Regions from separate parts of the Paraburkholderia gardini genome, predicted to be linked through region 2. Evidence: riboswitches for the same ligand, from Rfam matches in the RefSeq annotation. Region 2 holds a riboswitch; the other holds the start of a gene.
The links. Region 2 has a riboswitch for ZMP and ZTP ahead of glyA (serine hydroxymethyltransferase). Riboswitches for the same ligand answer to the same signal wherever they lie in the genome.

Region 1 (6,744 bases), on a different contig from region 2:
CTCCCAGATCGCACATACGAACGCGTGCAGTTGAGCGGCATCGATACGCAGCGGCATCGGTTGTTTCGTAGCGTGCGGGGCGTTCATCTCGTTGCGCCGTTAGTGGTCTGAATAGTCTGGATGGCCTGAAAAATTGCTGGCACGTTATCAGGGGGCCGCCGCGATCACTTCGGCGACGGTGGCCGTCAGCTTCTTCGCATACGGCACGTGCAGGAATTCGTTCGGGCCGTGTGCGTTGGATTTCGGGCCAAGCACGCCGCACACCATGAACTGCGACTGCGGAAAGCCTTCCTTCAACACGTTCATCAGCGGGATCGTGCCGCCCTGCCCGATGTACGCGCAGTCCGCGCCGTAGTGCTGCTGCGATGCGCCATTGAGCGCGGACGCGAGCCACGGCGCGAGGTCCGGCGCGCTCCAGCCGGTGGCCGCACCCTGATCCGGCCTGAACGTGACCTTCGCGTTGTACGGCGGATCGAATTCGAACAACGCCTTCAGGGTGGTCACGGCCTGCGCGGCGTCGATGAGCGGCGGCAACCGCAGCGACAGCTTGAATGCCGTGCGCGGGCGCAGCACGTTGCCCGCATCGGCAAGCGAAGGCAGGCCGGCCGCGCCCGTCACCGAGAGCGACGGACGCCACGTCGAATTCAGCAGTGCTTCCTGCGGATCGGTCGTGGTGGGCAGTACCTGACGGCCATCCTGGCCGCAGGCCCATGGGATCTTCTTCCATACGTCGTCGCCGAGAATCCGCGCGGTGGCTTGCGCTTCGCGCAGCCGCCCAGCCGGAATCGCGCAATGAAAACCCTTCGGCAGCAGATTGCCGGTCGACGCGTCTTCGAGACGTTCGAACAGCTGGCGCATGATGCGAAAGCTCGATGGCGTGATGCCGCCATAGCCGCCCGAATGAATGCCTTCGTCGAGCACCTGCACTTCCAGGTCGCCCGCGACGAGACCGCGCAGCGACGTGGTCAGCCACAACTGGTCGTAATTGCCCGCACCCGAATCGAGGCAGACCACGAGTCCGACCTTGCCGAGTCGCTCGCGAAGCGCATCGACGTACGGCAGCAGATCGTAGCTGCCCGATTCCTCGCAGGTTTCGATGATGCCGACGCAACGCGAACGCTCGACACCCTGCGCATCGAGCGCTGCCAGCGCGGTCAGGCTTGCGTAGATCGCGTAGCCGTCGTCGGCGCCGCCGCGGCCGTACAGCTTGCCGTCCTCGAGTTTCGGCGTCCACGGGCCGAGGTCGTTGCGCCAGCCTGAGAATTCCGGCTGTTTGTCGAGGTGACCGTACAGCACGATGGTCTCGGTGCTGCCTGAGCGCGTCGCCGCTGTTTCGAAGAAGATCACCGGCGTGCGGCCCGGCAGGCGCACGATTTCCAGCGTGAGACCGCGTACCGGCTGCTGTTCGGCCCATTGCGCGGCGTCGGTCACGACGCGTTCGATATAGCCGTTTCCGACCCAGTCCGGATCGAACGCGGGGCTTTTGGCCGGTACCGCGATGTAGTCCGTCAACGCGGGCACGATCTCGTCGTTCCATTTGCGCTCGACGAACTCCCGAAGCGCCTGGTGATCGACCTGCTGAGCCTGCTGGGTGGTGTCGTCAGAAATCATGATGGCCCTCCGCGCGTGCAAAACGCCAATCATAGTCCTCGCACGACGATCATGAAACGCTTCATGACGCGCGCCATCCGTTCGACAGGCGCGATGCACGATCACCGCGTTCGCGCGACAATCGCCAGACACGCCACGCGCCCAGGAGCCGTCATGGGAGTCAGCCTGATTGTTCAGGCCATTGGAGCCGCGATCGCGCTTGCGGTCTATTTCCTGCCGGCGATTCTCGCGGACCGTCGCAAGCGCCGCGACGTGCTCGTGATCGCGCTCTTCAACGCCGTGCTCGGATGGACGGTGTTCGGCTGGGGGCTCGCGCTCTACTGGGCGCTGCAGCCGAATCCACCCGTCAACGTCGCCGGTGAAGTGGTCGCGACGCGGCGTAGCGCGGCGATGCGCGGATTTTCGAAGCAACTGGTCGAGCGTGTACGGATGCGCGCGTCGCGCGCCGCGACGCGCGACCGGCCCATGAAGTAGCCACACGACACTCACCAGAGAGACTGGATGGAAACGACACCGTTCCTCATTGCGATTCCCGAAACGCAGGTACTCGCGCTCAGCGCGCGGCTGGAGCATACGCGCTGGCCCGATCACTACGACGGCTCGCCGTGGGCGCTCGGTGTCGATCCTGCGTATGTGCGCGAACTCGCGCAGTACTGGGCGAAAGGCTACGACTGGCGCGGCGCCGAGCAGCGCCTGAACCGCGAACCGCAGTTCGTCGCGCAGGTGGGCGGCCTCAATATTCATTATGTGCATCGGCGGGGCGTCGGACCGAGGCCCTATCCGCTCGTGCTCACACACGGCTGGCCGGGGTCGTTCATCGAGTTCATGGAACTGCTGCCGCATCTGTGCGATCCGGCGTCGGTCGGCGCGGACCCGGCCGATGCGTTCGACGTCGTAGTGCCCTCGCTGCCCGGCTTCGGCTTTTCGGAGCGGCCGGCGAAACCGGGCACGTCAGCATTCGCGACGGCGGACCTGTGGGCCGGACTGATGCACGGGCTTGGCTATGAACGCTTCGGCGCGCAGGGTGGCGATCTCGGCGCGGCGGTTTCGATTGCGCTTGCGTTACGGCATCCGCAACACGTCGACGGCATCCATCTGAATTACCTGCCCGGTTCATACGAGCCCCCGCTTACCGCCGGCGATCCGCCCATCACACCGCGCGAACAGACCTTCCTCGACGCGAAGGCGACGTGGGCCGCGCTCGAAGGCGGCTACGCGCACGTGCACAGCACGAAGCCGCAGACTCTCGCCACTTCGCTGAACGATTCGCCTGCGGGCCTGGCCGCATGGATCGTCGAAAAATTCCGCACGTGGAGCGACTGCAACGGCGACATCGAAAGCGTGTTCTCCAGGGATGAGCTGCTGACGAACCTGTCGCTCTACTGGTATACGCAGACGATCGCGTCGTCGATGCGCTTTTACTGGGAGATGCGCCTGAAGCCGCTGCGTTTCACGCACGGAGAACGGGTGCGTCCGCCGCTTGGCTTTGCGCGCTTTCCCAGGGAAATCAGCCGGCCGCCGCAATCGTGGATCGAACGCGTGTTCGATCTCACGCAATGGGCCGACATGCCGCGCGGCGGGCACTTCGCCGCGATGGAGCAGCCCGCGCTGCTGGCCGGGGAGATCCGCCGGTTTTTCAGGCCGCTGCGGCGCTGACAGCGTGCCGGGCACCGCGCGATGCTTCTGTTGCGCGCCGCTTCTCGCGCGATTCGTTCACACGTGAAATAATGCCGTGATCCGCGCGACTGGCGCTGAAAGATGGAGACACCATCGGGAAACGCGGACCGTGAGCACGGTGATGTCGTTACGTGCGCTCTCGTTCTAGCCGCGCGCCTGGGCATTGCCTGATCGTTGTGGATCACTCCGCTACCGATAACTTTTCACGGAGCCATGCAATGCCGCATCTTTCCAGTCTCCTGGCCTTCGGACTCGTCTCCCTCGGGATGGCGCTCACGCCCGGCCCGAACATGCTCTACCTGATCTCGCGGTCCATCTGCCAGGGCCGCACGGCGGGCCTGATTTCACTTGGCGGCGTCGCGCTCGGCTTCGTGTTTTACATGCTGTCCGCGGCACTTGGTATTACCGCGCTGCTGCTCGCGGTGCCGTTCGCGTACGACGCGCTGCGCTTCGGCGGTGCGCTCTATCTGCTGTGGCTCGCGTGGCAGGCCGTGAAACCGGGTGGCCGCTCGCCGTTCCAGGTGCGCGATCTTCCCGCTGACGGGCCCCGCAAACTCTTCGCGATGGGCTTCGTCACGAACATGTTGAATCCGAAAATCGCCGTGCTGTATCTGTCGCTGCTGCCGCAGTTCATCGATCCGCAGCACGGCAGCGTGCTCGCGCAATCGCTGACACTCGGCTCGGTGCAGATCATGATGAGCCTGAGTATCAATGCGATCGTCGCAATCATGGCGGGATCGATCGCGGTGTTCCTCGCGAAACGTCCGGCGTGGATTGTCGTTCAGCGCTGGCTGATGGGGACGGTGCTCACCGGGCTCGCCGTGAAAATGGCGACCGAGGCGCGTCGCTAGCGAGCCTGACGTACGTTATTACGTCAAGACGCGCGTGAAGCGGAACAACGTTGAGCGGCCGCGCGGAAGCGGCCGTTTCAGGAACGTCTCACGATGCAGCAGCCCGACGCGGACGGGCGCGCCGGCGTGAGCGGATGAAAAGAATGACGAAAGCGCGGACAGACGGCGTCGACGCGCAATCAGCGTCCGTAACCGAATCGCACGAACCGCTGCTGTAACTGCACGGAGCCGGCGGAGATGGAGCGCGGCTCGGGCCGCACGCGGTCGAGCGCAAACACGTCCTGGCGCAATTCGCCATGCTCGTCGAACCACTGGCAGACGAGCCAGCTCCCTTCCGCCAGCGCAACGGGCCCCACATGGGTCACGGTCATGCGCGCGCCGCCTGATTTCAGTGTCACCACGTCACCGACGCGGTAGGTGTCGGGTTGCGGCGTATCGGCAGTGTCGAGGGTAGCAGTCAACATAAGTATCCCCGGTACGAATAGATCAATTGCGCCCAGCTGTCGATGCCGCGATGCGTGAACCTGAAACAGGCCACCTGGCGCTGTGTACGACGGGACGCCCCCCACTGACGGGCTCCGTTCATTCAGCAGCAGGAACGACAGTCTGGTCTGGAACGTCAAATCAGGCTTTTCGGCGATACAGCGAGCGATGCGAAGGAATATGCAAAGCGTGAAACTTGCATGAAACACAGGACATGGTCGAAGCGGAACTGCCGTGGCTATCCCGAGGTCCGGAATTCATGCAACGCGCAGACAACACTTAAGCAGATTTTGAATGTGAACCGCGATTCAAGCACTGTCGTTCACAAAATCGGACTTCGCCTTCAATCCAGACCTTCGAATCCCGATCGCCGGACTGACGTTAAATTCAAAATGCCCGCCAAGATTAACAATCGAATTTTATCCAGGCAAGTGTTTTTTCAATCAATACGGTTTATTACTTTCAGGAACAGATTGAAACATACTGCTGCGCAGGCGGAACGTAACATGCCAGTCAGTGATGCGCCGCCGCAAAAGTCTTGCGGGCAGGCGCACACAGGTTTTCGCAGTCGCGCGCAATTTACATGAAATTCCGGCTGACGGCCTTCTCGTGTCGCAACGATTCCCGGATTCCGTGTCTATTATTAATAAAATTACCACCATGGCTTTCGCGAAGCAGGGTTTTTAATCATCCCTGAACACGCGATGCATACGTGGATTTCTTAAATCCATTAAATATTCACATGAAATCTGGAAATCGTTTTCGCGTCGCAGTAAATGACCCTGACGATTTTGTCATCCGTATGTCAATCAGACGGCTCATCTTTAATTAAAGCGTCATTGCAATCCGGGTTCATCCGGATCACGCATGCCGCGCCGCGATCCGCTGATGCCGGACCAGCAGCATGCTCAAGGCAATGCAGATGAACAGCAGCACGGTAGTGATGCCAATACAGACCTGGAACGCGTGCGAATACGCAGCGGCCATCGTCTGATGCCCGAGTACGCCGAAGAACACCCCGCTGATCGCGGCCGTGCCGAATGCGGCGCCGATCTGCAACGTCGATGAAACGATGCCGGAGGCGAGGCCCGCCTTTTCCGGCACGACCTCGGCGAGCACGATGCGCATCAGCGAAGGCAACACGAGCCCCTGGCCGATCCCCACACAGACGAGACCCAGATAGAAAACCGGTTGCGGAGTCGCGCTCTGGCCGGCGGCCCATGTGACGACCGAAAAGCCCGCCGCCAGCATTGTGAACCCGAGTGTCAGCACATGGCTGCCGATGCGCCGCACGATCGCCGGCGACATGAACGGGCCCACGATAAAGCCCGTCGCGAACGGCATGATGGCGATACCGGAAGCGAACGGCGTCCAGTGCAGGCCGGTCTGCAGATAAATGCCGTAGGTTAGAAAGAACGCGCTTTCACAGTAAAACAGGAACGCCAGCACAAGCCCCGTTGCGAATGCTGGATTGCGGAACAGCTTCAGGTCGACGAGCGGATGGCCGCCCGCGCGTTCGATCCGCCGCTCGACGGCGATAAAGAGCGCGAGCACCGGCACGCTGAGCGCGAACATCACGAAGGTCCATGCGGGCCAGCCGGCTTCGCGCCCATGCGTCATCGGATAGATGACCAGCATCAGCAGCAGCGACAGCAGCCCGACGCCCTTCAGATCGACACCGGTGCTTTCGGCCGGCTGGCTCTCAGGCACGAACCGCCATGTGCCGAGAAACGCCAGGATACCGACTGGAATGTTGAGCAGAAAGATGATTCGCCAGTCGAGGCCGAACGGATGATAGGTAATCAGCGCACCACCGCCGAGCTGCCCGACGATCGACGAGAGCCCGAAAACAAAGCCGTAAAAGCTCATCACCCTGGTTTGCTGGTGCGTCGGCACGACGGCGCGGATCGTCGCGAGCACCTGAGGCGCCATCACGGCGGCGGCGATGCCCTGCACGATGCGCGAAAGCACGAGCATATGGCCGCTCGTCGCGAAGCCGCACAGCGCCGACGCGAGTACAAAGGCCGCCATGCCGCCCATGAACATGCGCTTGCGGCCAAACAGATCGCCGAGGCGGCCGCCGGTGATCAGCAGCACCGCGTAGGCCGACGCATACGCCGAC
Region 2 (6,744 bases):
CGTTGGCGAGCGTGGCCTGCTGCACGTTCGCGAGACCGCGGAACGCATTCATGATCCCCCACACCGTGCCGAAGAGACCAATATATGGGCTGACCGAGCCAACCGAAGCGAGGAACGCGAGATTCGCTTCGAGCACGTCCATCTCACGCTGGAAGGCTGCCCGCATTGCACGGCGGGCGCCGTCGAGGATCGCCCCCGAATCGTTGAGGCGCTTTTCCTTGCCCTTCAGAAATTCGCGCATGCCCGACTCGAAAATGCGTTCGAGCGCACCAATCGTATGACGGTTGTTCGCGGCGCTTTGATACAGCGCCTGCAGGTCGCCGCCCGACCAGAAATCGCGTTCAAAGCGCTCGGTCTGCACGCGCGCACGGCGAATCGCAAACCACTTGCGGAAGATGAAAGTCCACGACATCAGCGACAGCAGCAGCAATAGCGCCATCACTGCCTGCGCCAGCAGGCTCGCGTTAAGAACGAGGGAAATGATCGACAGATCTTGTGTAGTGTTCATATAGGTTCGCTGTAACGTCCCGGAAGGGGCGTCCGGCTGAAGGGCTTATCGAAGCTTTCCGTCGGGAAACGGAAAACATCAGCTAGGCGCTGGCCGAACCATGCTTTGTGTTGCCTGATCGATACGAGTTCACTGGCACCCAGACAACGGTGCTCAGACCCCCGCGGTTGACACGCTGGCTCCGGCTGGACCGCGCCGCAGCGCGGCAAGCACAGAGGGAGGAATAGCAGTTGGCCTGATCGAGGTGCGCTCGACGCAGCCAACCCGGATGCTCCCCGCAGCAAGCAGCGTTCCTTCTCGCCATGCTTCCTGCGCAAAGTCGACCGATGCCCGGCCAAGCCGCTCGATCCGGCTGACGACGGTGATCATGTCGTCGAGACGGGCCGGTGCGCGATAGTCGAGCGCGGTGCTGCGCACGATGAAGATCGCGCCGGTTTCGTCCGCGAGCCGGGTCTGGTCCACGCCGCACGCGCGCAGCCATTCGGTACGCGCCCGCTCAAATAACTTCAGGTAATTCGCGTAAAAAACAATGCCGCCGGCGTCGGTATCTTCGTAGTACACCCGGATCGGCCAGGTGAAGCCGATTTCCGTGCCGGGCTGACTGGTAGACATATCCATGGCGCGCATTTTACCGGAACGCGCGTCGCTATCCCGATTTTCGGTGCGCGTTCCGCCTGGTATCTGTTAGCCGCGATGGATGCTAAGGCCCGCAAACGTCTGCGCCACGGGCATCAGTTCGATCGTGTTGATGTTGACGTGCGCGGGGCGCGTCGCGATCCAGTAGATCGAATCGGCGATGTCTTCGGCGGTCAGCGGCTGCACGTTCTGATAGATGTTGGCCGCCTTTTCGTCGTCGCCGCGAAAACGCACGTTCGAGAATTCGGTCCCGCCGCACAGGCCCGGCTCGATGTCCGTCACGCGGATCGCGGTGCCGGCCAGATCGGAGCGCAGGTTCAGGCTGAACTGACGCACGAAGGCCTTGGTCGCGCCGTAGACGTTGCCACCCGGATACGGCCACCTGCCCGCGACCGAGCCCAGGTTGAACACATGGCCGCGATTGCGCTCGACCATGCCTGGCAGCAGTGCCCGGGTCACCTGCACGAGGCCCGTGCAGTTTGTGTCGATCATCGTGGTCCAGTCGTCGAGTTCCGCGCGCTGGGCCGGTTCGAGGCCGAGCGCGAGGCCCGCGTTGTTGACGAGCACGTCGACGGCGGCGAATTCCGCCGGCAGCGAGGCGGGTGCGGCTTCGACGGCCGCCCGGTCGCGTACGTCGAGTTCGAACGGAAGAAGCGCGTCGCCGAGTTCGCCGGCGAGTGCGTCGAGGCGGTCCTTGCGGCGCGCGGTGGCGACCACCTTGTGGCCGCCCTTGACGAAGGCCCGGGCGATGGCGGCGCCAAACCCTGCGGACGCCCCTGTGACGAAGACGATCATTGCTGCTCCCTGGTCGGTGGAGAAAAATAAGGTGCCAAGCCTACTTCCAATGCGGCGCTGCGGCAAGGGAAGACCCTGACTGTCTGGGGCGAGTGTCGTGACCGCGGCTGGTGCCCCGGGTTCGCGTGGGTAGCTGGCGGCGATTTTACGAAGCCCGTGCCTCCGGAGCTGATGCCCCTGGCCCCCGGCCCGATGTCATGCTCGAAGCGCTGTGTGGCGCGACTTGCATGACTTGCCCGCCCGGATAGCTTCTGCCCGCAAAACAACGCTGCGAGGTACGCTCCGGCGGGGCCTGTAGCGTGGTTGCCTATTCGATGCGCTTCAAATAAACTAACGCGCTCACCCCTGCGTGACTGGCGATAGAACCCTCGGGGTTCAAGGTGGAACAACCCACCGTGAAGCGCAGGGTGCCGTTTTTGCCGTTCGCCTGGGCAGCCGTGATCCGCGCGCGATATTTTGCGCCGCCGGTGGCTGCCTTGCCTCGCGTGTACGGTACATCTCCATCCGCCACGTCAAGGCTGGCCCAGCCGCCAGCAGCGCCGCATACCCGCTACGCCTTCTGCACACAATTCGGCGCACGATCCGGTCAACCTGAACACATTTAACGGAAACCGTATGTTTGACAGAGCCAAAAGCACCATCGCCAACGTCGATCCCGAACTCTGGAAGGTGATCGAACAGGAAAACCGCCGTCAGGAAGACCATATCGAACTGATCGCGTCCGAAAACTACACGAGCCCCGCCGTGATGGCCGCGCAGGGTTCGCAACTCACGAACAAGTACGCGGAAGGTTATCCGGGCAAGCGCTACTACGGTGGCTGCGAGTACGTCGATATCGCGGAACAGCTGGCGATCGACCGTGTGAAGCAGCTGTTCGGCGCCGAAGCCGCGAACGTGCAGCCGAACTCGGGCTCGCAGGCAAACCAGGGCGTGTTTTTCGCGATGCTGAAGCCGGGCGACACGATCATGGGCATGAGCCTCGCTCACGGCGGTCACCTGACGCACGGCTCGCCGGTCAACATGTCGGGCAAGTGGTTCAACGTCGTGAGCTACGGCCTGAACGAAGCCGAAGACATCGACTACGACGCGGCTGAAAAGCTTGCCCAGGAACACAAGCCGAAGCTGATCATCGCCGGCGCGTCGGCTTTCGCGCTGCGCATCGACTTCGAACGCCTGTCGAAGATCGCGAAGTCGGTGGGTGCGTATTTCATGGTCGACATGGCGCACTACGCGGGTCTGGTGGCCGCGGGCGTGTATCCGAACCCGGTGCCGCACTCCGATTTTGTCACGACGACCACGCACAAGAGCCTGCGCGGCCCGCGCGGCGGTGTGATCCTGATGAAGGCCGAGTTCGAGAAGCAGATCAATTCGGCAATCTTCCCGGGAATTCAGGGCGGACCGCTGATGCACGTGATCGCCGGCAAGGCCGTGGCGTTCAAGGAAGCGCTGTCGCCGGAATTCCGGGAATACCAGCAAAAGGTGGTGGACAACGCACGCGTGCTGGCGGAAACGCTCGTGAAGCGAGGCCTGCGCATCGTGTCGGGCCGCACCGAAAGCCACGTGATGCTGGTCGACCTGCGCGCGAAGAACATCACCGGCAAGGCTGCGGAAGCGGCGCTCGGCGCAGCGCACATCACGGTCAACAAGAACGCCATTCCGAACGATCCGGAAAAGCCGTTCGTCACGAGCGGTGTGCGTCTTGGCTCGCCGGCCATGACGACTCGCGGCTTCGGTGAGAAGGAAGCGGAACTGGTGGGCAACCTGATCGCCGACGTGCTCGACAACCCGGAAGATGCCGCCACGATCGAACGCGTGCGCGCACAGGTCGCCGGGTTGACGAAGCGTTTCCCGGTGTACGGCTAACCAGCCATGCGCTGCCCCTTCTGCCGGCATGACGACACACAGGTGGTTGATTCGCGTGTGTCCGAAGATGGCGCCGCGATTCGCCGGCGCCGGCGCTGCCCGGCCTGCGACAAACGTTTCACGACGTATGAGCGGGTCGAGCTGGCGTTGCCTTCGGTTGTCAAGAAGGATGGCAGCCGCACTGAATTCGATCGCCGCAAGATTGTCGCGAGCATGCAACTGGCGCTGCGCAAGCGCCCGGTTGCCGCCGATGCAATCGATGCGGCGGCTTCGCGTATCGAATACCAGCTGCTTGGCAGCGGTGAGCGCGAAGTTCGCAGCGAGCGCCTGGGCGAACTCGTGATGAACGAGTTGCGCGAGCTCGATACGATCGCCTATGTCCGCTTCGCCTCCGTCTACCGGCGCTTCGAGGACGTCTCCGAATTCGAGGACGTGATCGAGGAATTCCGGCGCATGGCCGCGCCTCCTGCCGCGCCTGGCAAGCCCACCCGCAAGCGCTAGTTCTTCGCGCATCCGCATTTCCTTCCCCTTGAGTCGCTGTCACGCCTGAATTCTGGCGTGTGAATGCGCGCGTCCGCTACCTGGCCATCCGGCCGATTGTAGGCGTTCGAGGTGCCCGGTAAATTGTCTGCATTCTTCGAATCATTCAGGGATGCAGATGAAAATGAACGCCTTTCCGGTTCCACATGGTGATGGATTCACGCTGGTCGAAACGCTTGTTGTTATCGCGCTGCTCACGGTACTTGCCGTACTGGCAACACCGTCGTTTTTTGCGTGGCGCGTGCGTGATCAGGTCGACGCGCGTGCGAAAGCACTCGTTTCGACGCTGGCGTTTGCCCGTGGGGAAGCGCTCAGGCGGAGCGCGCGCGTAACCGTGTGCCGGATCGACAGCGCGCTTCACTGTCTTGCGGCCGGCAAGCCATGTCCGGCCGGCACCGCTGACTGGTCGTGTGGATGGGCGGTGATGTTGGAACGGGCGGGCCGGTCGTCACTGTTGCGCATGCAGCCGGATCTCGCGGCGGTCAGTGTGACGGGAACGTTGACCGATGTGGCGTTCACGCCGCCGGCCGGTCAGGTTATCGGCAGTTTTCGCAGCTTCGAGTTTGCACCGCGTTCGCCTTCGGCGGCCACCCGCGGCGACCGGTGGCGACGCTGTGTGCGAATCGCGGCCGGTGGCCGCGCGCGCGTGATCGAAGGCGCTTGCGGGGCGTCGTCATGAAAATGTGCCGTCATGGAAACTGTTCGGGCAGCACTCTGCTGGAGGTGATGGTGGCTGTGGCCGTGACCGCGGTCACGGCACTTGGGCTGGTCTCTACGCAGCTATGGATGACGCATCACGCCGGCGCGACGACCACGCGCGAGCGCGCGGCATTCGTGGCTGACTCGCTGGTGGAGGCATTTCGGGTATCGCCGGCAACTGGAACGGATTCGGTCGTCTGGAAGACCCGGGTTGCGAGCATGGTGCCAAAGGGCGACACGTCGGTCGTCGCGCAGGCGGGCGGCCTGGCGACGGCACGTGTGACGTGGGCCGCCGTGCGGGAAGCGCGGGACGTCGCGCCGGGCAACCTGGTCGATCCGCCAGATTTTTGCGGGGACGCCGCGTTGCCGGCCGGAACCGCGTGCGTTGCGATTGCGTTTGCGAAATGACGCGTCGCCGATACTTTACGCGCGGTCATACTCTGCTCGAAGTGATGATCGCGACGGTACTCGGACTCGTGATCACCGCTGGTTCCGTAGCGCTCTACCGGTCGCAGCGAGCGGCTTTCGTGAGCGCCAGCGACGCCGCTCACATCGAGGAAACCGGCATCGGCGCGTTGACGCTGCTTGGACAGCAGATCCAGATGGCCGGATTCACGTCCGCCGACGCCGCATCGCCCGCTTCGGCGAATGCGTCTGCTGCGCTCTTTGGCTGTTCCGGCGCGCGGCCCACTGGCCCCGATGACGTCCCGGGCTGCGAGGCGCTGGCGAGCCATTCGGACGGCATCGTTATCCGCTATTCCGGCGACATCGTGTCGACGTGGCCTTCGTCCACCGGCCAGCCCACGGACTGTCTCGGTCAGACCGTCAGTGGCGCTGCCGCGGGCGCACCGGTCGTGAACCGGTTCTACGCGAAGACCAGTGCTTCGACTGGCGAACCGGAACTGTATTGCGAAGGCAACGGCAAGGCGGGCTATGGACAGCCGGTGTTCGAGGGCGTCGAGCGACTGCGCATCCAGTACTGGCTTGCAAACGCGCAGCAACCGTTCGACGCGTCGGCGCTTGCGCCGGACCAGTGGGCCCGGGTCGTGGCAGTCGACCTGTGTGTTCTGGTGCGCGGGGCGTCGCGTGGGCAGCGCGTAGGCTATGTCGATTGCGATGGCGTGTCGGGCACCGGCAGCGACACGCGCGCGAGACAGGCGTTCTGGCGACGGGTCGCGGTTCGCAATGGTCCGGCTGTTCAGTCATGACGCGAGCCATTCCACCGCGGCCCGTAACCGAAGCCACCGGCCTCGGTGGACGCACGCGAGGTGCCGCGTTGCCGGTCGTACTGCTGATTACGTCGATGATGCTGGCGACGTCCGCAGCCTGGTTCGAGACGACGCTCACCGCCGCGCGCAGCACGTCAAACCTGCGGGACTACCTGCAGGCATTTCACGCTGCGGATTCGGCGTTGCTCCTGTGTGCGGACATGGTGAGTCCGGAAGGCGCCGGCGCGATGCCAGCGGTGACAGGCGAACCTGCGGGGTGGAAGCGCGAGGCGGTCTTTGTGGCTGGCGCCATCGTGCCTGTCGCGCAATGGCCCGGATCGGGACGACCGCCCGAGTGTCTTGCCGAAGGCTGGCGATTGACGGGTCGTCCGGAAGCGAAGGCGTATCTGCTGACTGCCCGGGGCTTCGGCGCGGCGCCTGACTCGCAGGTATGGCTGCAGATGCAGATAGTCATCGATGGCGGCAAGACCGAAC

Region 1: another riboswitch for ZMP and ZTP. It lies ahead of LPA37_RS04415 (LysE family translocator); the one in region 2 lies ahead of glyA (serine hydroxymethyltransferase).

The regions. Positions count from the first base shown of each region.
Region 1 covers NZ_CAJQZB010000003.1:192,360-199,103, reverse strand. The annotation lists gene LPA37_RS04435 (malate/lactate/ureidoglycolate dehydrogenase) at 1-87, opposite strand, end outside; gene LPA37_RS04430 (M20 family metallopeptidase) at 148-1,611, opposite strand; gene LPA37_RS04425 (superinfection immunity protein) at 1,765-2,085, shown strand; gene LPA37_RS04420 (epoxide hydrolase family protein) at 2,113-3,267, shown strand; ZMP/ZTP riboswitch at 3,343-3,457, shown strand; gene LPA37_RS04415 (LysE family translocator) at 3,507-4,139, shown strand; gene LPA37_RS04410 (YodC family protein) at 4,319-4,603, opposite strand; gene LPA37_RS04405 (MFS transporter) at 5,484-6,744, opposite strand, start outside.
Region 2 covers NZ_CAJQZB010000012.1:106,687-113,430, reverse strand. The annotation lists gene tolQ (protein TolQ) at 1-508, opposite strand, end outside; gene ybgC (tol-pal system-associated acyl-CoA thioesterase) at 662-1,135, opposite strand; gene ydfG (bifunctional NADP-dependent 3-hydroxy acid dehydrogenase/3-hydroxypropionate dehydrogenase YdfG) at 1,193-1,939, opposite strand; ZMP/ZTP riboswitch at 2,279-2,379, shown strand; gene glyA (serine hydroxymethyltransferase) at 2,555-3,802, shown strand; gene nrdR (transcriptional regulator NrdR) at 3,809-4,303, shown strand; gene LPA37_RS11320 (GspH/FimT family pseudopilin) at 4,461-5,021, shown strand; gene LPA37_RS11315 (type IV pilus modification PilV family protein) at 5,018-5,449, shown strand; gene LPA37_RS11310 (PilW family protein) at 5,446-6,249, shown strand; gene LPA37_RS11305 (pilus assembly PilX family protein) at 6,246-6,744, shown strand, end outside.